DNA from 2 places in the Azospirillum sp. 11R-A genome. Region 2 is predicted to be linked to the other one. Evidence: predicted binding sites of a transcription regulator. Region 2 holds the regulator's gene; the other holds the start of a gene.
The links. Region 2 encodes PhoB, which activates phosphate uptake and scavenging genes when phosphate is short. Its sites were predicted from a motif close to TNTCATAAAACTGTCA; they were not measured.
Positions count from the first base shown of each region.

Region 1 (10,212 bases), on a different contig from region 2:
CTCGGTCGTGCGGACGACGACCGGGATGACCAGCACCGCCAGCGCCATGGCGCCGGCCCAGGCCGAGAAATGGCCCATGCGGATCACCAGCACCTCGTAGACGAACAGGCCTACCATGATCGACGGCGCGCTCAGCAGCACGTCGTTGATGAAGCGGACCACCTCGGCCAGCTTGGTACCGCGGCCGAACTCCGCCAGATAGGTGCCGGCCAGCACGCCGACCGGCGTTCCGACCAGGGTGGCGACCGACGTCATGACGACGCTGCCGAAGATGGCGTTCAACAGGCCGCCCTCGCCGCCCGGCGGCGGGGTGTTCTCGGTGAACAGGCTGAGGTTGATGGCCGACAGCCCGTTGTAGAGCAGCGTCCACAGGATGGCGACCAGCCAGAACAGGCCGAAGCCGGCGGCTCCGAGCGCCAGGGACAGCGCCAGCTTGTTGGCGATGCGCCGGCGGTGATAGAGCCCGCCGATGGGCGTCGCCAGCGTCGCGGAATTGGACATCGTCATGGGCCTCAGACTCCGGCCTTGCGCTGCAGGCGCAGCAGCATCAGCTTGGCGATCGACAGGACGGCGAAGGTGATCAGGAACAGGATCAGACCGAGCGCCACCAGCGACGAGGTGTAGACGTCGCCCACCGCCTCGGTGAACTCGTTGGCGATGGAGGCCGAGATCGTCGTGCCCGGTGCCATGATCGAGGAGCTGATGCGGTGCGCGTTGCCGATGACGAAGGTCACCGCCATCGTCTCGCCCAGCGCGCGGCCCAGCCCCAGCATCACGCCGCCGACGACGCCGGTGCGGGTGTAGGGCAGCACCACGTTCCACACCACCTCCCAGGTGGTGGCCCCCAGCCCGTAGGCGGATTCACGCACCATCGGCGGCACCGTCTCGAAGACGTCGCGGGTGATGGAGGTGATGAAGGGCAGAACCATGATGCCCAGGATCAGGCCGGCGGTCAGGATGCCGATGCCGTAGGGCGGGCCCATGAACAGGTTGCCGATGCCGGGGATCTGGCCCAGCGTATTGATCAGGAAGGGCTGGATGGTCGACTGCATGAAGGGGGCGAAGACGAACAGGCCCCAGATGCCGTAGATGATGCTGGGGATGCCGGCGAGCAGCTCGATGGCGACGCCGAGCGGGCGCTTCAGCCAGGCGGGGCACATCTCGGTGATGAACAGGGCGATGCCGAAGCTGACGGGGATGCCGACAGCCATGGCGATGACCGACGTTATCAGCGTGCCGTAAATGGGGGCGAGCGCGCCGAATTCCTCCGACACCGGGTTCCAGACTTCGGTTGCGACGAATCCGAAGCCGAACGCGCGGAGTGCCGGCAGCGCGCCGTCGATCAGGGAAACCGTGACGCCGCCCAGGATCAGCAGGACGAGCAGCGCGAATGCGAGGGTGGCGTTGCGGAAAGCCGCATCCTGCAGGCGCTGGCGGCGGGCCCGGCGGGCGGTGGAGGCGTGTGCGTCGGTCAAGGTCAGCGCGATCTCGGTCATGGCCGCTCCGTGAGGCGTGCGGGGGGGACGGCGCAATTTCCGTCCCCTCCGGCGATCATGCCCTCGGGCGAGCCGGCCGGCGGCCCGCCCGAGGTCGGTTGGCCGTCGTTACTTGGCCGACGCGGTCCAGACCGGCTTGCCGTCGGCCTGGATGGTCTGCGACCAGGTCTTCTGGACCAGCGACACCACGGCTTCCGGCATCGGGACATAGTCCAGATCGGTGGCCATCTTGCCGCCGTTCTTGTAGGCCCAGTCGAAGAACTTCAGCGCTTCGGCCGAAGACGCCACGTCCTGCGGGGCCTTGTACATCAGGATGAAGCTGGCGCCGGTGATCGGCCAGCTGTCAGCACCCGGCTCGTCGGTCAGCAGGACGTAGTAGCCCCTGGCATTGGCCCAGTCGGCGTTGGCGGCGGCAGCCTGGAAGGCCTCGATCTTCGGGGAGACGGTCTTGCCGTCCTTGTTCTGCAGGTCGAGGTGGGTGATGTTGTTCTGCTTGGCGTAGGCGTATTCGACGTAGCCGATCGAGCCGTCCGTCTGCTTGACCATGTTGGCCACGCCTTCGTTGCCCTTGGCGCCGATGCCGGCCGGCCACTGGACGGAGGTGTTGGCGCCGATCTGGGTCTTGAACTTCGGGCTGGTCTTCGACAGGTAGTCGGTGAACAGGAAGTTGGTGCCCGACCCGTCAGAGCGGTAGACCGGGGCGATGGCGGTGTTCGGCAGGTTGACGTTGGGGTTCAGCGCCTTGATCTGCGCGTCGTTCCACTTGGTGATCTCGCCCATGTAGATGTTGGCGAGAACGGTGCCCGACAGCTTGACCTCGCCGGCCTTGATGCCCTTCAGGTTCACGACCGGAACCACGCCGCCCATGATCATCGGGAACTGGATCAGACCGGCCTGCTCCAGCTCTTCCGGCTTCAGCGGCATGTCCGACGCGCCGAAGGTGACCGTCTTGGCCTTGATCTGCTTGATGCCGCCGCCCGAACCGATCGACTGGTAGTTCAGGCCCGTGCCCGTCTCCTTCTTGTAGGCGTCGGCCCACTTGGCATAGATCGGATACGGGAAGGTGGCGCCGGCGCCGGAGATGTCGGCGGCCGAAGCGACCGAAATCGGGGCGACCGACACGGACAGGACGGCCAGGGCACCGAAGGCAGCGCAGCGAACGAACGCCGAGGTCATGGTTTTCACGGCTAAACTCCCGATAGGTTTGGACGGTTTGGTTGGGTTCTTCGGAAAAGCCCGGCCTTGGCCGGATGTCGTAACCCGCCTTCTTCGTCGCGGTGACCATAGCCGCCGCCGGTGACGGGTTTGTTTTGTTTACGTGTCAGTTTTATGAAACCGACCCGTTCGCGACCGGGAACGCGGAGTCCTGGGAAGGCTCATCGCGCGGCCCGGATTTCCTGGAGGAACAGATGCACGGCGGAGCCGAGGCTGGTCGCCTCGTGCGACAGGCCTTCCGCCACCAGCAGCACGTCGCCGGCTTGAGCGCGCACCTTGGCCGCGGCCTCGGAAAGGCCGGCGACATGGTCCGACGCCGCCTGGGTGCCGACCGCCACGCGGTGGGAGCTGTCGACGATGCTCGACGTGATGGTCGCCTGCTCCTCCACCGCCGCGGCGATGGCCGAGGCGTTGGATTCGATGCGCTGGACGCTGCCGGCCATGGCCGCCACCACCTCCGCCGTCTCGCGGCTGGCGGCCTGGGTCGCGGCGATCTGGCGGGCGATCTCGGCGGTGGCCTGGGCGGTCTGGCCGGCAAGGGCCTTCACCTCTCCGGCGACCACGGCGAAACCGCGGCCCATCTCCCCTGCCCGCGCCGCCTCGATGGTGGCGTTCAGCGCCAGCAGGTTGGTCTGGCCGGCGATCTCGTCGATCAGCCCGACGACGGTGCCGATCTCTCCCGCCGTGCTCGACAGGTCGGCGACGGTGGCCTTCACCTGCTCGGCGCCTGCGGCGGTGTCGCCGATGATGCGGGCCGATTCGCCGGTGCGCTTGCTGATCTCGGCGATGGACTGGGAGATTTCCGAGGCGGCGGTCGCCACCTGCTGGATCCCCGCCGCCATCTCGCCGGACAGTTGCATCGCGGCATCGGCGCGGTCGTTGGCGTTGGCGGCGATGTCGGTCAGCGAGCGGGCGCGGGCGGCCATCTGGCGCGCGGCCTCGGCCAGCGTCTCGACGCTGCTCAGCACGTTGCGTTCGAACTGGTCGGCGATCTCCAGCATGCTGGTGCGGCGGGCCGACGCGGCGTTGCGGCGCTCGATCTCCACCTTCTCGTGCGCCTCTTCCATGGCGCGGGCGTTGGCGATGAAGACGAACAGCGCGCGGGCCATGTCGGTGATCTCGTCATTGCCGTCGGCCTTCTGCTCCACCGTCAGGTCGCCGTCGGCAACCCGGCGCATGGCATCGGCGAGCGTCTCCATCCGGCCGACGACGCGGCGGCCGACATAGAGCGAGACGATCAGACCGGCCAGCAGCACGCCGGCGGTCGCCAGCAGGATTTGAACCTGATTGGTGCGCTCCAGCGCCTCGTGGGCGGCGGCGGCCCCGTCGGCGGTCGCCCTTTCCGCAGCCTGGACCAGCCCGTCGACCATGGCGGTCAGGGCGGCGCCGGTGCTGCGGTTGCTGTCGATCAGCGTGGCATTCTCGGCATAGGCCGCCAGTTCGCCGGTCCGCAGCGCCAGGATGCCGTCGTTGCCGAAGCCGAGAGCCAGCAGCCGCTCCGCCAGCCGGCGCACCTCGGCCCCCAGATCGTCGCCGGAGGCGGTCAAGGTGCCGCGGATCGTTGCCGCCAGCGGGTCCAGCATGCGGCGGGCGGCAGCCAGACGGGCCGGCGTCTCGGCGTTGCCGGCTTCCGCCAGCTTGCCGGCCAGCAAATTGGCGTCGGCCATCAGGCCGCTCAGCACGGTGTAGCGCTGCTGCGCCGCCGGGACCGTGTTTGTGGACAGATCCTGCATCCGCTCGGCGATCGCGTTGCCGGCCTCGGCGATGCGGCCACGCGAATTCAGCATCAGCGGCAGCATGCGGGCGTTGGCATCGCGGTCCAGCCGGACGATGTCGTCGACGCTGGCGTTCAGCGACTCGGTCAGCTTCTGCCCTTCCGCTTCCGGAATGCCGGGGGTGAGCTGGCGGACGCGGCGGGTGTAGACGCTGGCATCGCCGTCGCCGAAGGCGGCAAGCTCGTTGATCGTCGCAACGACCGGAGCCGCCGCCTCGCTTTTCGCCAACGGACGCAGCGCGCCCTGAAGGTCGGACAGGGCGGAGTCGAAGTCGGTGGACAGCGACATCACCTTGGACCGGTTGGTCTCAAAGGCGCCGATCAGCAGCGATTTGGCAAGGGCCGCCTCGGCACCGCGCAGTTGGAACAGCGGGATCACCGTCTGCCCCAGCTCGGCGCCGATCACCGCGGAGGATTCGGAGGTCGCCTGCACCATCGCGGAAATCGCCTGGGCCAGCTGCTCTCGCGAGGCCTGCATGTCCGGCTTCAGCGCAGCGAGCAGCCGGGCGTGGGCATCGCTCAACTCCGCCAGCCGGCCGCTGCGCTGTTCCTGCAAGGTCAGCCGCCGGCCGGTCGCCGTCTCCAGCGCATCGATGGTGCCCAGCAGCGAGCGCGCGGTGCCGGTCAGTTCGGCGACGCGGGCCGCATCGCCACCGGTATGGCCATGTCCGACGGCCAGCTGGGCGAGCTGACCGTCCAGCGCCCGGCGCTGCTCGCCCGCTGCGTTGCGCAGCCGGACCAGATCCTCTTCCGACGATGCGGCGTCGATCAGCGGCCCCAGCGCCAGCACCCGCGCCGTGGTGGTGGCAAGGCCGTGGGCGGCGCTGAGCACCGGCACCTGGGTGCCGGTGATGTCGGCGACATGGCCGCGGACAGCGCCGTAGGACATCCAACCGACCACCGCCGCGATGCAGGGCAGTGCCGCCACGGTTCCGAAGGCGATCAGCATCTTCGACTTGATGCCGGACCGCCGACGCTGGTCGATAGGCTTTGCCATATGGGCCACCCGTGGCTTGGAGGTTGTCCGTACCGCGCCTGCGGTTCTCCGCAAGCCGGCCGGTGCCATGGGTAGCCCTTCTGGTTGGATGAATCGGTGACGGTTGGATGAAGTTTTCGCTAAGCACAATCGAAAGATTGCTGCGCGCCGGAAATCATCGGTCGCGCAGGCGGTCATGGTGAATCGAACGTAAACAGCGCGTGAAACGAATAGCGGCGCCCGACTGGGCCGGGCGCCGCGTTACTGCACGCATACCGCGTAAAATCTGGACGGAGCGCCGACGTTACACCGGCGGTGCCGTCCGCCGCAGGCTGTCACGGTCAGAGGCATTGGTGAACCAGCCGGTCAGCGCCGGGCGACCCACGCGCCAATCCTCGTGTCCAAAGCGGAAATCGAGGTAACCGAGCGCCACCAGCACCGACAGGCTGCCGATGGTGGCCTCCCCCTCCAGCGACGCGGCCTCCGCCTCCAGCAGGTCGAGCGAACGGGCCACCGCCTTGCGCTGGCGCTCCATCCAGTTGGCCGATTTCTCGCCATCCGGACGCATGGATTCCAGCCGGCGCAGGATGGCGGCGTCGCAGATGCCGTCAGCGATGGCCTGCTGACGCAGCGCCATCCAGCGCGCCGGTCCGGCCGGCGGGAACAGCGGCGCCCGGTCGCCCAGCGAATCGAGATACTCGACGATCACCGGGCTGTCGAACAGCGTGATGCCGTCCTCCAACGTCAGGGCAGGCACCTTGCCCAGCGGATTGTCCTGCGGCAGGTCGGTGTCGGCAGACCAGGGGTCGGTCGTCACCCGCTCCACCCGGTCCTCCAGCCCGCGTTCGATCAGGACCATCATCACCTTCCGCACGTAGGGCGAGGTGGGGCTCCAGCGCAGCTTCAACATAGACGCTCCTTCCGCATTCGATTGGTTGTCGGCAAGCTTCACCCGCGGAAATGGTCCTTGCGCCGGCGCAGTTCGGCGAACACCTCCACCGACGGGGCGCCGGCCATGCCGATGGCGGCCTGGACACCGGGATCGTCGGCGCGCAGGAAGGGGTTGGTCCGCCGTTCCATGCCTATGGTGGTGGGAAGCGTCGGCCGGTTCCGCTCGCGCAGTTCCGCAACCTCCTCCATCCGCTGATGCAGGGCGGCGTTGGCGGGATCGACGGTCAGGGCGAAGCGGCCATTCGACAGGGTGTATTCGTGACCGCAATAGACCAGGGTCCGGTCGGTCAGCGCCCGCAGGCTTTGCAGCGAGTCCCACATCTGCGCCGGCGTGCCTTCGAACAGCCGGCCGCAGCCCAGCGAGAACAGCGTGTCGCCGCTGAACAGGGTTTCCGCCGCCTCGAACCAGAAGGCGATGTGGCCGCTGGTGTGGCCGGGCACGGCGAAGACGCGGGCGGTCTGCTCGCCGAACACCGTCCGGTCGCCGTCGCTGAGCGCCACGTCCATGCCGGGAATGCGGTGGGCGTCGGCACGGGCGCCGACCACGCTGGCGCGATAGCGCTCCTTCAGCGCCGCCGCCCCGCCGATATGGTCGTCGTGATGGTGGGTCAGGAAAATATGGGTCAGGGACCAGCCGCGCCGGTCCAGCTCGGCCTGCACCGGGGCTGCGTCGCCGGGATCGACCACACCGACCTTGCCGGATGCCGCGTCGCGCAGCACATAGATATAGTTGTCGGCGAAAGCCGGAACGAGAATGACCTCCACGGCAGCGGACTCCCTGCTGTTGCGATACGAAACCCGTGTTACGCTTGGGATACCATGTACACAGATATCGTCGATCTGAGGGAGTTCTACGAGTCCGGATTGGGGCAGACGGCCCAGCGGATGATCCGCCGCCGCATCCGAACCATCTGGCCGGACGTGCGCGACCAGATCGTGCTCGGCGTCGGCTACACCACGCCCTACCTGCGCCCCTTCATGGGCGAGGCCGACCGGGTGGTGGCGGTGATGCCGGCCAGCCAGGGCGTCAGCTTCTGGCCGGCGGAGGGGCCGGGCATGGTGGCGCTGGGCGACGAGGCCGACCTGCCCTTCGGCGACAACACCATCGACCGCGTGCTTCTGGTCCATGGGCTTGAGGGCACCGAGCAGCTGCGTCCGATGATGCGCGAAATCTGGCGCGTGCTGGCCGGCGGCGGCCGGGTGCTGGCGGTGGTGCCGAACCGCCGCGGCCTGTGGGCGCGCGCCGACTGGACGCCCTTCGGCCACGGTTTCCCCTATTCCGCCTCGCAGCTGAAGCAGGTGCTGCGCGACACCATGTTCGTGCCGGAACGCACCCGCCACGCCCTGTTCATGCCGCCCCTGCGCTCGCACTTCCTGCAAAAGACGGCACCCGCCTGGGAAGAGGTTGGCGGGCGCTGGTTCAAGGCCTTTGCCGGGGTGACGATGATCGAGGCGTCGAAACAGATCTTCGCCGGCGTGTCGCGCCGGGCGGCACAGCAGCCGGTGAAGCGCCGGCTGATCGTGCCGCTGCCGGGCGGCGCGGCCCCCGCCGCCCGAAGCGGCAGTCCCCGCACCACCATCGTCGGCGGCGACTCCGTCGATTGCCAGCAGCCTTATCCGCGCGTCTGACGCAGCACGTCCGTGACGCGGCCGGCAAGACCGCTGCCCAGGCTGCCGGCCCGCTCCGCGATGCTGCGGCTCAGCGCCGTCAGCTCCTCCAGATTGCGGGTCACGCCCCCCAGCGTCTGTTCGGCGTCGCCGATCCGCTGCTCCGCCGCCATGGCGTCCTGACGCGAGCGGTCGAGCGACCGCGCGACGTCCGAGGTCAGGGTCGCCTGCTCGTCGATGGCGGCGGCGACGGTTCCGTTGATCGCCTGGATCGAACCGATAGTGGAGTGGATGCGGCCCAGCGCCTCGTCCACCGCAGCGGTTTCCTTTTGCAGATTGGCGACCTGATCGGCGATCTGCTTGGTGGCGTCGGCGGTCTGGCGCGACAGCGCCTTCACCTCGTTGGCGACGACGGCGAAGCCGCGCCCGGCCTCCCCCGCCCGTGCCGCCTCGATGGTGGCATTCAGCGCCAGCAGGTTGGTCTGGCTGGCGATGGCGTTGATCAGCTTGACCACGCTGGCGATCTGCTCCGCGGCGGAGCGCAGCGAGTTCATCACCGTGGTGGCGCGGTCGCTGTCCGACGCCGCGGCAAGGCTGATCTCCCGCGCCTTGCTGGTGTCGCCGGAAATCTGGTCGGAGGTGGAGGCCAGCCTGTCGAGCATGCCGGCAATGGCGCTGACCGAGCCGTCCACGGCACGCGCCGCCCCCGCGGCGTCGGCGGCCTGCCGCAACCCATCCGTCCCGGCGGAGCGGACGGCCGCGACCGCCGATTCCAGCCTGCGCCCGGCATCGGCCAGTTCGGTGGCGAACCCGCCGACTTCGCGCTCGACCCGTTCCGACAAGTCGCGCATCAGGGCGACCCGGCGCGTTTCCGCCGTTTCGGCCCGCAGGGTCGCCAGCACCCAATGGCGCGCGAGGCGGGCGAACCGGCGGGCCTGATCGGCCGGGGCCGCGATGGCGAGCGCCCCGACCCGCTCTCCGTCCAGCTCGATGGCAATGGCATAGCCTTCCCGCATCGCACCGCCCGACTTGGCGGCCTCATCGCGGGTGACCGCTCGCTCGTCCAGCCGGCGGGCCACGATGTCGCCGGCGACCGGATGGCTGGTGCCGATGCGCTCCCGCGCGGTGGAGGCGATGACGGCACCGCTTTTGCCGGCGATGGAGACGACGGAGTCCAGTTCCCGGCCGATGGAGTCGCAGAGATCCTGTGCGATGGTGGCGCTGATGTCCAAGACGCTTCTCCCCTTCTTCCCGATTATGGTTTTCAATTGGATTCTTACGGCACCACCCGCCATGACGGGATATGCCGGCCGTCCAACTACCGCGTGGAGAGCATCTCTTTCGCCCGCACGCAATCTCCAGACAGTACACACAACATTTACGAACGAAGAGTTGAAAGAATGACGCAGCCGACCGTTCTGGTGCTTCCCGGTCTGGGCAACTCCGGCCCCGATCACTGGCAGAGCTGGCTGGAAGGCCGTCTGCCGGCCCTGACCCGCGTCGATCTGGGCGATTGGGACGCGCCGGAGCCGGACCGCTGGGTGGAGCGGCTCGACGCCGCGGTCCGTGCCGCCCCCGGTCCGGTGGTTCTGGTCGCGCACAGCCTTGCCTGCATCCTCGTCGCCCGCTGGGCCGCCACCGGCGGCGGGACGGAGACGGTCGCCGCCGCCCTGCTGGTCGCCCCGCCCGACGTCGGATCGTCAGATGTCGAATCGCCCCGGACCGTGCCGGCCGAGGCCTGCCGCTTCGCCCCGGTGCCGACCGATCCCCTGCCTTTCCCGGCGGTGGTGGTCGGCAGCCGCAGCGATCCCTACTGCATCGCCGCCCGCGCCTGCGGCTTCGCCGCGCTGTGGGGCGCCGACTTCATCGATGCGGGCGAGGTCGGTCACATCAACGGCGCCAGCGGCCATGGCCCCTGGCCGATGGGAGAAACGCTGCTGAAGGACATGCTGGCCCAGCTCTAACCTCCCCTTGCCGCTGCGGGCGAAAGGGTGCGACACAGGAGCGTCGTCGCGCGCCCGCCAGCGGATTGGAGCTTATGACCGGTCTTCCCATCGTCGAGGCCGCCCCGGCCAAGCTGAACCTCTACCTGCATGTCACCGGCCGGCGCGCCGATGGCTATCACGAGCTGGACAGTCTCGTCGCCTTCGCCGAGTTCGGCGACAGCATCGCCCTGACGCCGGCTGCGGCAC
Region 1 is NZ_JBCEBL010000016.1:147,656-157,867, forward strand. Features, by position in the region: gene pstA (phosphate ABC transporter permease PstA) at 1-507, opposite strand, end outside; gene pstC (phosphate ABC transporter permease subunit PstC) at 513-1,496, opposite strand; gene pstS (phosphate ABC transporter substrate-binding protein PstS) at 1,605-2,672, opposite strand; gene VH569_RS21145 (methyl-accepting chemotaxis protein) at 2,873-5,482, opposite strand; gene VH569_RS21150 (glutathione S-transferase N-terminal domain-containing protein) at 5,766-6,371, opposite strand; gene gloB (hydroxyacylglutathione hydrolase) at 6,410-7,177, opposite strand; gene VH569_RS21160 (class I SAM-dependent methyltransferase) at 7,232-8,041, shown strand; gene VH569_RS21165 (methyl-accepting chemotaxis protein) at 8,026-9,252, opposite strand; gene VH569_RS21170 (RBBP9/YdeN family alpha/beta hydrolase) at 9,421-9,984, shown strand; gene VH569_RS21175 (4-(cytidine 5'-diphospho)-2-C-methyl-D-erythritol kinase) at 10,059-10,212, shown strand, end outside.
Region 1: a site for PhoB is predicted at 2,816-2,831, ahead of pstS (phosphate ABC transporter substrate-binding protein PstS). Genes of this name have one in related genera too.

Region 2 (10,212 bases):
GGTAGATGGCGTTGAAGCTGTCGGTGTAGGGCTTGCCCAGGCTGGGCGAGGCGAACATGCCGGCCAGCAGGGTCGGCACCTTGCGCTCCTTCAGCGTCTTCAGGATGGCGTCGAGGTTGGCCCTGGCCTGACCGGGGTCGAGCCCGCGCAGCATGTCGTTGGCGCCCAACTCCACAATGGCGGCGTCCGGCTTGTCGGCCAGCGCCCAGTCCAGCCGCGCCCGCCCGCCGGCGGTGGTGTCGCCCGACACGCCGGCGTTGACGACGGTGACGCTGTAGCCTTTCGCCGCCAGCGCCTTTTCCAGCTGGCGGGTGAAGCCCTGCGGTTCCGGCAAGCCGTAGCCGGCGGTCAGGCTGTCGCCCAGCGCCAGCAGCTTCACCGGTTGCGCGGCGACCGCGCGGGTCGGAACGGTCATCGATGCCCCTGCGGCGAAAAGAAAGGCGAGTATGACCGCTGGCGCCACGCCAAAGGCGCCCGTGTTGAAAGCCCGGCGGGTCGTGCCATATGGCGATGGTCCATTCCGCTTGTGCGAGTGTCGCATGTCCAAGGCTCAGTCCCCTGCAACGTCGTCAAATTCCATCGCCCGCTCTTCAAACGAAATCATCGTTGAACTCGACGACGTCCACCTGAAATTGGACAGCGGCGCCGGACCCGTCAACATCCTGCGCGGCGTGAATCTTCAGGTGGCGGCCGGCGAGCGGGTCGGCGTCGTCGGCCCCAGCGGCTCCGGCAAGTCCACCATGATGATGGTGATGGCCGGGCTGGAACGCCCCAGCGGCGGCATCGTCCGCGTCGCCGGCCAGGATCTCCGGAAGCTGGACGAGGACGGCTTGGCGCGCTTCCGCCGCCAGCATGTAGGCATCGTCTTCCAGGCTTTCCATCTGGTGCCGACCATGACGGCGCTGGAGAATGTCGCCATCCCGCTGGAGTTCGCCGGCGTCGCCGACGCCTTCGACCGCGCCCGCGTCGGGCTGGAGCAGGTGGGGCTGGGCCACCGCATCCACCATTATCCCGGCCAGCTGTCGGGCGGCGAGCAGCAGCGCACGGCGCTGGCGCGCGCCTTCGTCACCGAGCCGTCGCTTCTGCTCGCCGACGAGCCGACCGGCAACCTCGACATCGACACCGGCGCCACCATCGTCAAGCTGCTGTTCGATCTGGCCGAGCGGCGCGGCACGACGCTGGTGCTGATCACCCACGACCAGAGCCTCGCCGCGCGCTGCGACCGCACGGTGCGGCTGGCGGACGGGCGGATCGCCGACGACGGGCAGGCGGCCCGGCGCGCGAAGCTTCAGGCGGCGGGGGAGTGAGGGGGATGACCGACCTCCGCCTCGCGCTCCGGCTTGCCCGGCGGGAGCTGCGCACCGGCCTGAAAGGGTTCTGGGTCTTTCTCGCCTGCCTCGCCCTGGGCGTCGCCGCCATCGCCGCGGTGCAGTCGGTGTCGAGCGGGCTGCTCGACGGGCTGGCAAGCGACGGGCGCTCCATCCTCGGCGGCGACGTCGCGTTGCGGCAACTCTACAATCCGCCGGCCGACGAGCAGATGGCGGCGCTGAAGACCGGCGGCCGAGTGTCGACCTCCGCCGAGATGCGGGCGATGGCCCGCGCGGATGACGACGTCCGCTCCTCGCTGGTCGAGCTGAAGGCGGTCGACGATGTCTATCCGCTCTACGGTGCCGTGACGCTGGACGGCGGCGGTGACCTGCGCGACGCGCTGGCGCAGAAGGACGGCCGCTGGGGTGCCGTGGTCGAGGCCAGTCTGGTCGACCGGCTGGGCATCAAGCCCGGCGACACCATCCATGTCGGCGAAGGCGCCTACCGCGTCGCCGCCGTGCTCGACCGCGAGCCGGACCGCGCCTCCTCCAACGCCTTCTCGCTCGGGCCGCGCCTGCTGGTGGCGCTGCCGTCGCTGGCGAACACCGGGTTGCTGCAACCCGGCAGTCTCACCTGGTGGAGCACCAAGGTGGCGCTGCCGCCGGACACCGACCTAAAGGCATGGCAGGAGGGGCTGCGCGCCCGCTTCCCCGACGCGCCGTGGCGAATGCGCGACTACACCAACGCCTCGCCGCAGATCGAACGCTTTATCGACCGCATGACGCTGTTCCTGACGCTGGTCGGGCTGACCGCGCTGCTGGTCGGCGGCGTCGGGGTCGGCAACGCCGTGCGCAGCCATCTCGATTCGCGCGCCCGCACCATCGCCATGATGAAGTGCATCGGCGCGCCCGGCGCCCTGGTCTTCCAGCTCTATCTGGCGCAGATCCTGGCGCTGGCCCTGCTGGGCATCGTCATCGGGCTGGCGCTGGGCGCGGTGGCGCCGCTGGCGCTGGGCCGGCTGCTCGACGGCGTGCTGCCGGTGTCGGCCCACATCGGCGTCTATCCCGGCGCCCTGGCGCTGGCCGCGCTCTATGGCGTGCTGACGGCGCTGACCTTCTCGCTGTGGCCGCTGGGCCGGGCGCGCGAGGTGCCGGCGGGCGCGCTGTTCCGCGACGTGATCGCGCCGGCCGGCGGACGGCCGCGCACGCCCTACACGGTGGCGATGATCGTCTCCGCCCTGGCGCTCGCCGGGCTGGCGGTGCTGACCGCCCACAACAAGATCTTCGCCCTGTGGTTCGTCGGCGGTTCCATCGCCACCTTCCTCGCCTTCCGCGCCGCCGCCGCCCTGGTCACCTGGGGCGCGGCGCGGGTGGGCCAAGGGAAATTTGGTCGAGTCAGGCGTCCGGGCCTGCGGCTGGCGCTCGCCAACCTGCACCGGCCGGGCAACCCGACGGCGGCGGTGGTGCTGTCGCTGGGCCTCGGCCTGACGGTGCTGGTCGCCATCGCGCTGATCCAGGGCAACTTCTCCCGCCGGGTGTCGGAAACCATCCCGCAGGACGCCCCCGCCTTCTTCTTCGTCGACATCCAGCGCGACCAGTTCGATCCCTTGCGCGACCTCGTCACCGCCATCCCCGGCGCCAGCGCCTTCGAGGCGGTGCCGAGCCTGCGCGGCCGGATCGAGCGGGTGAATGGCCAGGATGCCGAAAAGGCGCTGGTCAACCCGGAGCAGGCCTGGATCCTGGCCGGCGACCGCGGCATCACCTATTCGGCGACGCTGCCGAAACACTCTACCGTCACCGCCGGCAGCTGGTGGCCGACCGACTATGCCGGACCGCCGCTGATCTCCATCCACCAGAGCGTCGCCGAGGCCTTCGGCATCGGTCCCGGCGCCACCATGACCGTCAACATCCTGGGCCGCAGCTTCGATGCGAAGGTCGCCAATGTGCGCTCGGCCGATTTCAGCAGCATGGCGATCAACTTCACCATGGTCTTCGCCCCCGGCACGCTGGAAGGGGCGCCGCAGACCTGGGTCGCCACCGTCCGCGCCACGCCGGACGCCGAAACCCAGGTGCAGCGCGCCGTCCTGCAACGCTTCCCCAACATCACCATGGTGCGGGTGAAGGACGCGCTCGACACGGTGGCGGAGATGCTGGGCCACATCGGCACCGCGGTGCGCATCGTCGCCGGCATCACGCTGGCCGCCGGCACGCTGGTGCTGGCCGGTGCGGTCGCCGCCGGCCACCGCCGCCGGGTCTACGACGCGGTGGTGCTGAAGGTGCTGGGGGCCACGCGCGGCGACGTGCTGCGCGCCTTCCTGCTGGAATACGGGCTGCTCGGCCTGCTGACCGCGGTGATCGCCGGCATCATCGGCACGCTGACCGCCTGGGCGGTGCTGAAGTTCCTGATGCATTGGGAATGGAGCTTCCTGCCGTCGGCGGTCATAACCACCGCTTTGCTGAGCACGGCGATCACGCTGGCTTTCGGGTTCTATGGTACTTGGCGGGCTTTGGGCCAGCCTTCGGCGCCATTGCTTCGGAACGAGTGATTCCCGCGTCATGAAGCCGCAGGAAAAACGAATCGTGAAAGCTATTTCATCTGGAAAAACCGCTGCCGATTCCTATTGAACCGCATGGCGGACTCGCCAATATGTCCTGGCACGGGATCACCCTATTCCATCGAGGAAACCAAACCATGGCAGACCCGACCTATAACCGCTTCGCGACCGCAGGCCGCGCGACAGATCGGGGATACTTCGACGAAGGCCTGCGCCAGCACATGCTGCGCGTCTACAACTACATGGGCGCCGGCCTGATCCTGACGGGTCTGGTCGCGGCACTCGTGTCGTCCAGCCCGGCCATGATGGCCACCATCTTCGGCACCCCGCTGAAGTGGGTGGTGATGCTGGCCCCGCTGGCCTTCGTCATGGTGCTGTCCTTCGGCATCCAGCGCCTGTCCTTCGCATCGGCACAGATGATCTTCTGGGCCTATTGCGGCGCGATGGGCCTGTCGATGTCGGCCATCTTCCTGGTCTTCACCGGGGCGTCGATCGCGCTGACCTTCTTCGTCACCGCCGCGACCTTCCTGGCGATGAGCCTCTACGGCTACACCACGAAGGCCGACCTGTCGAAGATGGGCTCGTTCCTGATGATGGGCGTCATCGGTCTGGTGATCGCCGGTCTGGCGAACATCTTCTTCCAGTCGCCGGCCCTGCACTTCGCGATCTCCGCCATCGGCGTGCTGATCTTCACCGGCCTGACCGCCTATGACACCCAGGCGATCAAGGAAAGCTACGCCGAGGGCTACGATCACGAGAGCACCGGCAAGCTGGCCCTGATGGGCGCCCTGACGCTCTATCTCGACTTCATCAACCTGTTCCAGTTCCTGCTGCAGTTCCTGGGCCAGCGCAACAACGACTGAGCCTAAAGACATCCGACCCGAGACGCCTGATCGGACAAGCATCGGATCATGCGCCAGCCGCCCGGAAGCACCCGCTTCCGGGCGGTTTTCTTTTGGACGCGGTCAGTTTTGGGCCCGCTCAGGGCTCGACGGTCAGCGGGTCGCCGACCTTGAGACCCAGCACGCGGTCGGCCCGCCCGCGGTTGACGGCGATCTCCGCCAGCCCGTTGGAGTTCTCGTACCACAGCGGCTCTCCCGGCCCAACGGCGCCGAAGGTACGGGCACGGGCGATGCGGGCGCCACCGGCGGTCAGCACCGCATCGGCGGGCAGGGCGGAGGCCCGCATCCCGGTCATGGCGTTGCCGTAGACATCGACATAGACGATGCGCGGCAGTTCGTCCGGCCAGTCCGGACGGTCGATGGCGGTGGGATCGAGCAGGCTGCGCGCGACGGTCCGGCCGGTCGCGAGGCTGGCGGCGACCGGGGCGAACAGGTCGCGGCCGTGGAAGCTGGCGGACAGCCGGTCCGGGATCCAGTCGATTTTCCAGGCGTTTAACGACGTTGCGCGGCGGGCGGTCATGGCGAAGAGACCGTTGTCGGGACCGACGAACCAGCGCCCGTCGGCCTCCACCATCACTGGCCGCCGGTCGGTGCCGACGCCGGGATCGACGACAGAGAGGAAGACGCTGCCGGCCGGGAAGGCCGGGGCGTAGGCCGCCAGCAGATAGGCGGACAGCTGCGGGTCGAAGGCGGGGGCGTCGGCGAACAGGTCGATGGCCGGCACGCCGGGCGCCTGTTGCGCCAACACCGCCTTCATCTGGCCGGTGTAGGGGCCGGAAAGCCCGAAATCGGTGAAGAGCAGGATCATCGGCGGATATGAGGGCGGCATGGGGGGCAGTCTCACCAATGCTGCGGTGGTCTTGGCCCCCATCCTACCCCCATCCCAACCCTGGGCTTACATCGACTTGGTATCGAGCGCGTAGCCGGCCGACCGCACGGTGCGGATCAGGTCCAGCTCGTCCTCTTCGTTCATCGCCTTGCGCAGGCGGCGGATGTGTACGTCGACCGTACGCGGCTCGACGTACACGTCGTGGCCCCACACCAGATCGAGCAGCTGTTCGCGCGAGAAGACACGGCCGGCATGCTGCATGAAATGGCGCAGCAGGCGGAATTCGGTCGGGCCGAGGTGTACGTCCCGGCCGTTGCGGCGGACGCGGTGGGCAGCCAGATCCATCGTCACGTCGGCGAAGGTCAGCACCTCGTCGGTCATGCCGGGCGAGGCGCGGCGCAGCACGGCGCGCATGCGGGCGACCAGCTCGGTCGGGGAGAAGGGCTTGGTGATATAGTCGTCGGCGCCGGAATTCAGGCCGCGCACCCGGTCGCCTTCCTCGCCGCGGGCGGTCAGCATGATGATCGGGATGTCGCGGGTCTTGGCGTTGCGGCGCAGCTGGCGGCAGACCTCCAGCCCGCTCATCAGCGGCAGCATCCAGTCCAGCAGGACGATGTGCGGCGTCTGTTCGCCGGCGGCCAGCAGGGCCTCCTCGCCGTCGCTGGCGGTGGCGACGCGGAAGCCTTCCTTTTCCAGGTTGTACTTCAGCAGCGTCAGGATGTCGGCCTCGTCCTCGACGATCAGGACGAGCGGCTTCAGGGCCGCATTCATGGTGGCTCCGTTCACAGCGCGCGTCTCGACGTTAACCGGCATGGCACAGCCTTTTCAACAAAGGAGGGAAGAGGGGCGGGCGTCAGGCACACAGAGCGGATCTCAACCATAGCGGCCGGTGATGTAGCCCTGGGTGCGCTCGTCGCGCGGGTTGGTGAAGATTTCCTCGGTGTCGTCGCACTCCACCATCTCGCCCAGATGGAAGAAGGCGGTGCGCTGCGACACGCGGGCGGCCTGCTGCATGTTGTGGGTGACGATGACGATGGTGTAGTTGGCCCGCAGCTCGTCGATCAGCTCCTCGATGTGGGCGGTCGCGATGGGGTCGAGCGCCGAGCAGGGCTCGTCCATCAGGATCACCTCGGGGCTGACGGCGATGGCGCGGGCGATGCACAGCCGCTGCTGCTGGCCGCCGGACAGGCTGGTGCCCGGTTCGCGCAGCCGGTCCTTCACCTCGCCCCACAGCCCGGCACGCTTCAGCGAGGTCTGCACCACCTCGTCCAACTCGTCCCGGCCGGAGGCCAGCCCGTGGATGCGCGGGCCGTAGGCGACATTGTCGTAGATCGACTTCGGGAAGGGGTTCGGCTTCTGGAACACCATGCCGACGCGGGCGCGCAGCTGCACCGCATCGACCGCCTTGCCGTAGACGTCCTCGCCGTCGAGCGCGATCCGCCCCTCGACCCGGCAGCCCTCGATGGTGTCGTTCATCCGGTTCAGACAGCGCAGGAAGGTCGACTTGCCGCAGCCGGACGGGCCGATCAGCGCCAGCACCCGGTTTTCCCGGATGTCGAGGTCGATGCCCTTCAACGCCTGCTTGGCGCCGTAGAACACCTTCACCCCGCGGGCGGTCATCTTGTTGGGCAGCGCGGCGCCGGAGCGTTGACCGGGACGGTCGTCGGCGCGGGGCCGCAGCTTCAGCGGGTTCTGAATGCTCATGACGCTCACCACCGTCTCTCGAAAATCTTGCGCAGGATCACGGCCGCGCCGTTCAGCAGGATCAGGACGCCGAGCAGGATCAGGATCGCCGCCGAGGTGCGCTCGGTGAAGGCCCGCTCCGGGCTGTCGGCCCACATGTAGATCTGGACCGGAAGCACCGTGGCGCTGTCGGTCAGCCCGTGGGGCACGTCGACGATGAAGGCGACCATGCCGATCATCAGCAGCGGCGCCGTCTCGCCCAGCGCGCGGGCCATGCCGATGATGGTGCCGGTCAGGATGCCGGGCATCGCCAGCGGCAGCACATGGTGCAGCACCGTCTGCAACGGCGAGGCGCCGATGCCCAGCGCCGCCTGACGGATCGACGGCGGCACCGCCTTCAGCGCGACGCGGGACGCGATGATGATGACCGGCAGCGTCATCAGCGCCATCACCAGCCCGCCGACCAGCGGGGCGGAGCGCGGCATGCCGAAGAATCCCAGGAACACCGCGAGGCCGAGCAGGCCGAAGATGATCGACGGCACCGCGGCGAGGTTGTTGATGTTCACCTCGATCAGGTCGGTCCAGCGGTTCTTCGGCGCGAACTCCTCCAGATAGACCGCGGCGGCGATGCCGGTCGGCACCGACAGCGCCATGGTCACCAGCAGGGTCAGCAGCGAACCGGCGATGGCGCCGCCGATGCCGGCCTGTTCCGGCTCCCGACTGTCGCCGGCCGTGAACAGGGTGGTGTTGAAGCCCTGCGCCAAGGCGCCGGAGGCCAGCAGCGCGTCGGCGGCGGCGACCTTGGCGTCGCCGATCCCGCGCTCGCTCTCCGGCAGGTCGCGGCGGTAGGCGCCCTTCACCAGCTGGTCGATCTGGTCGTCGGCGCGGACCCAGACGGTCTGCGTCGTGCCGGCCAGCGCCGGGTTCTTTGCCACCATCGCCTCCAGCTCGTAGGGCGCGCCCGACGACAGCAGGTCGTTCAGCACGCGGCGGCCGGCGCGGTCGGTCACCTGGGGGAACTGGGCGTAGAGCGCCCGGCGCAGCAGGGCGGTGTAGTTGCGGTCGGCGACCTCCGCCGGGTCGAGCGTCACCTCCAGCCGGATGCGGGCCTCCAGGAAGGCACTGGCACCCTTGGCGACGATGGATCCCAGCAGCAGCACCAGCATCAGCGCCGCCAGCGCCACCGCGGCGGCGCCGGCCAGCCGGAAGCGGCGCTCCGCCGCATGGCGGGCGCGCAGGCGGCGGGCAAAGGCCTCGCTGCGCAGGCGCGACTTCGGCGCGGTGGAGGAGGCAGGGGCAGGGGCGGAGGAAGGCGTCACGGCCGCCGCGTCCCGCTCGACGAGGTCAGTCATATTTTTCCCGATAGGTCCGGACCACCCGCAGGGCGACCATGTTGAGGCAGAGCGTGACGAGGAACAGCACGAGGCCAAGGCCGAAGGCCGACAGCGTCTTCGGGCTGTCGAACTCCTGGTCGCCGACCAGCAGCGTGGCGATCTGGGTGGTGACGGTGGTCACCGCCTGCAACGGGTTGGCGGTCATGTTGGCGGTCAGGCCCGACGCCATGGTGACGATCATCGTCTCGCCGATGGCGCGGCTGACCGCCAGCATCACCGCGGCGACGATGCCCGGCAGCGCCGCCGGCAGCACCACCTGCCTGATGGTTTCCGACTTGGTGGCGCCGAGGCCGTAGGAGCCGTCGCGCAAGCTCTGCGGCACCGCGTTGATGACGTCGTCCGACAGCGAGCTGACGAAGGGGATGATCATCACCCCCATGACGATGCCGGCGGCCAGCGCCGATTCCGAACTGACGTCCAGCCCCAGCGCCTCGCCGACCGAGCGGACGAAGGGCGCCATCGTCAGCGCGGCGAAGAAGCCGTAGACCACGGTCGGGATGCCGGCCAGGATCTCCAGCGCCGGCTTCAGCCAAGTGCGCACGCCGCGCCCGGCATATTCCGACATGTAGATCGCCGCCATCAGCCCGACCGGCACCGCCACCAGCATCGCAATGACGGTGATGAGCAGCGTGCCGGCGAACAGCGGGATCGCGCCGAAGGAGCCGCTGGAGCCGACCTGATCGGCCCGCATCGCCATCTGCGGGCTCCAATGGGTGCCGAACAGGAAGTCGAGCGGCGAGACGACGCTGAAGAAGCGCAGCGCCTCGAACAGCAGCGACAGCACGATGCCGACCGTGGTCAGGATGGCGACCAGGGAACAGACGACCAGCGCCACCCGCACCACCCGCTCCACCGCCGGGCGGGCGCGCAGGTCCGGGCCGATGCGCCGGCGGCCCCAGGCCAGCCCGGCGACGGCAAGGCTGGCGCCAAGCGCCAGCAGGCTCCAGCCGGCGAGGTCGCGCAGGGCGGCATAGCGGCGCGCCGCCTCGACCACCAGCGGATCGGCCTCGCGCCCGGTCGAGATGCCGCGGGCGAGGTTGAGGATGTCCGCCTTCAGCAGGGCGACCGACTGGCCGTCGCCGGTGGTCAGCCGCTCCGGCAGGGCCGACAGCACCAGCTGCATGGCGAACCAGCCTTCCGACGCCGTCCAGGCGACGAACAGCAGCAGCGCCGGCAGCCCGGCCCACAGCGCGACATAGACGCCGTGATAGGAGGGGACCGAATGCAGCTCCGCCACCCGGCCGCCGACGGACGCCGCCGCCCGCGACCGGCCGATCGTGAAGCCGATCACGGTGAGCAGGGCCAGGATCAGGGCGAGGAGGGTCAGCTGCATGCGGGTCGCTCAAGAGGAGAAGTTGGTCAGAACTGGAGCGGCGTCAGGTTGACCGCCTCGACGCGGGCGGCGTCGCGCAGCGCCTTCGGCTCCGGGATCAGGCCCTTGTCGACCAGATAGCCGTCGTCGCCCATCGCCCGTTCCGACGTGTATTCGCCGATGAACTCGCGGATGCCGGGGATGACGCCGGCATGGGCGTTCTTGACATA
Region 2 is NZ_JBCEBL010000006.1:165,042-175,253, forward strand. Features, by position in the region: gene VH569_RS11615 (arylesterase) at 1-415, opposite strand, end outside; gene VH569_RS11620 (ABC transporter ATP-binding protein) at 540-1,307, shown strand; gene VH569_RS11625 (ABC transporter permease) at 1,313-3,853, shown strand; gene VH569_RS11630 (Bax inhibitor-1/YccA family protein) at 4,000-4,725, shown strand; gene VH569_RS11635 (SAM hydrolase/SAM-dependent halogenase family protein) at 4,844-5,572, opposite strand; gene phoB (phosphate regulon transcriptional regulator PhoB) at 5,660-6,364, opposite strand; gene pstB (phosphate ABC transporter ATP-binding protein PstB) at 6,467-7,297, opposite strand; gene pstA (phosphate ABC transporter permease PstA) at 7,303-8,628, opposite strand; gene pstC (phosphate ABC transporter permease subunit PstC) at 8,621-10,003, opposite strand; gene VH569_RS11660 (PstS family phosphate ABC transporter substrate-binding protein) at 10,030-10,212, opposite strand, start outside.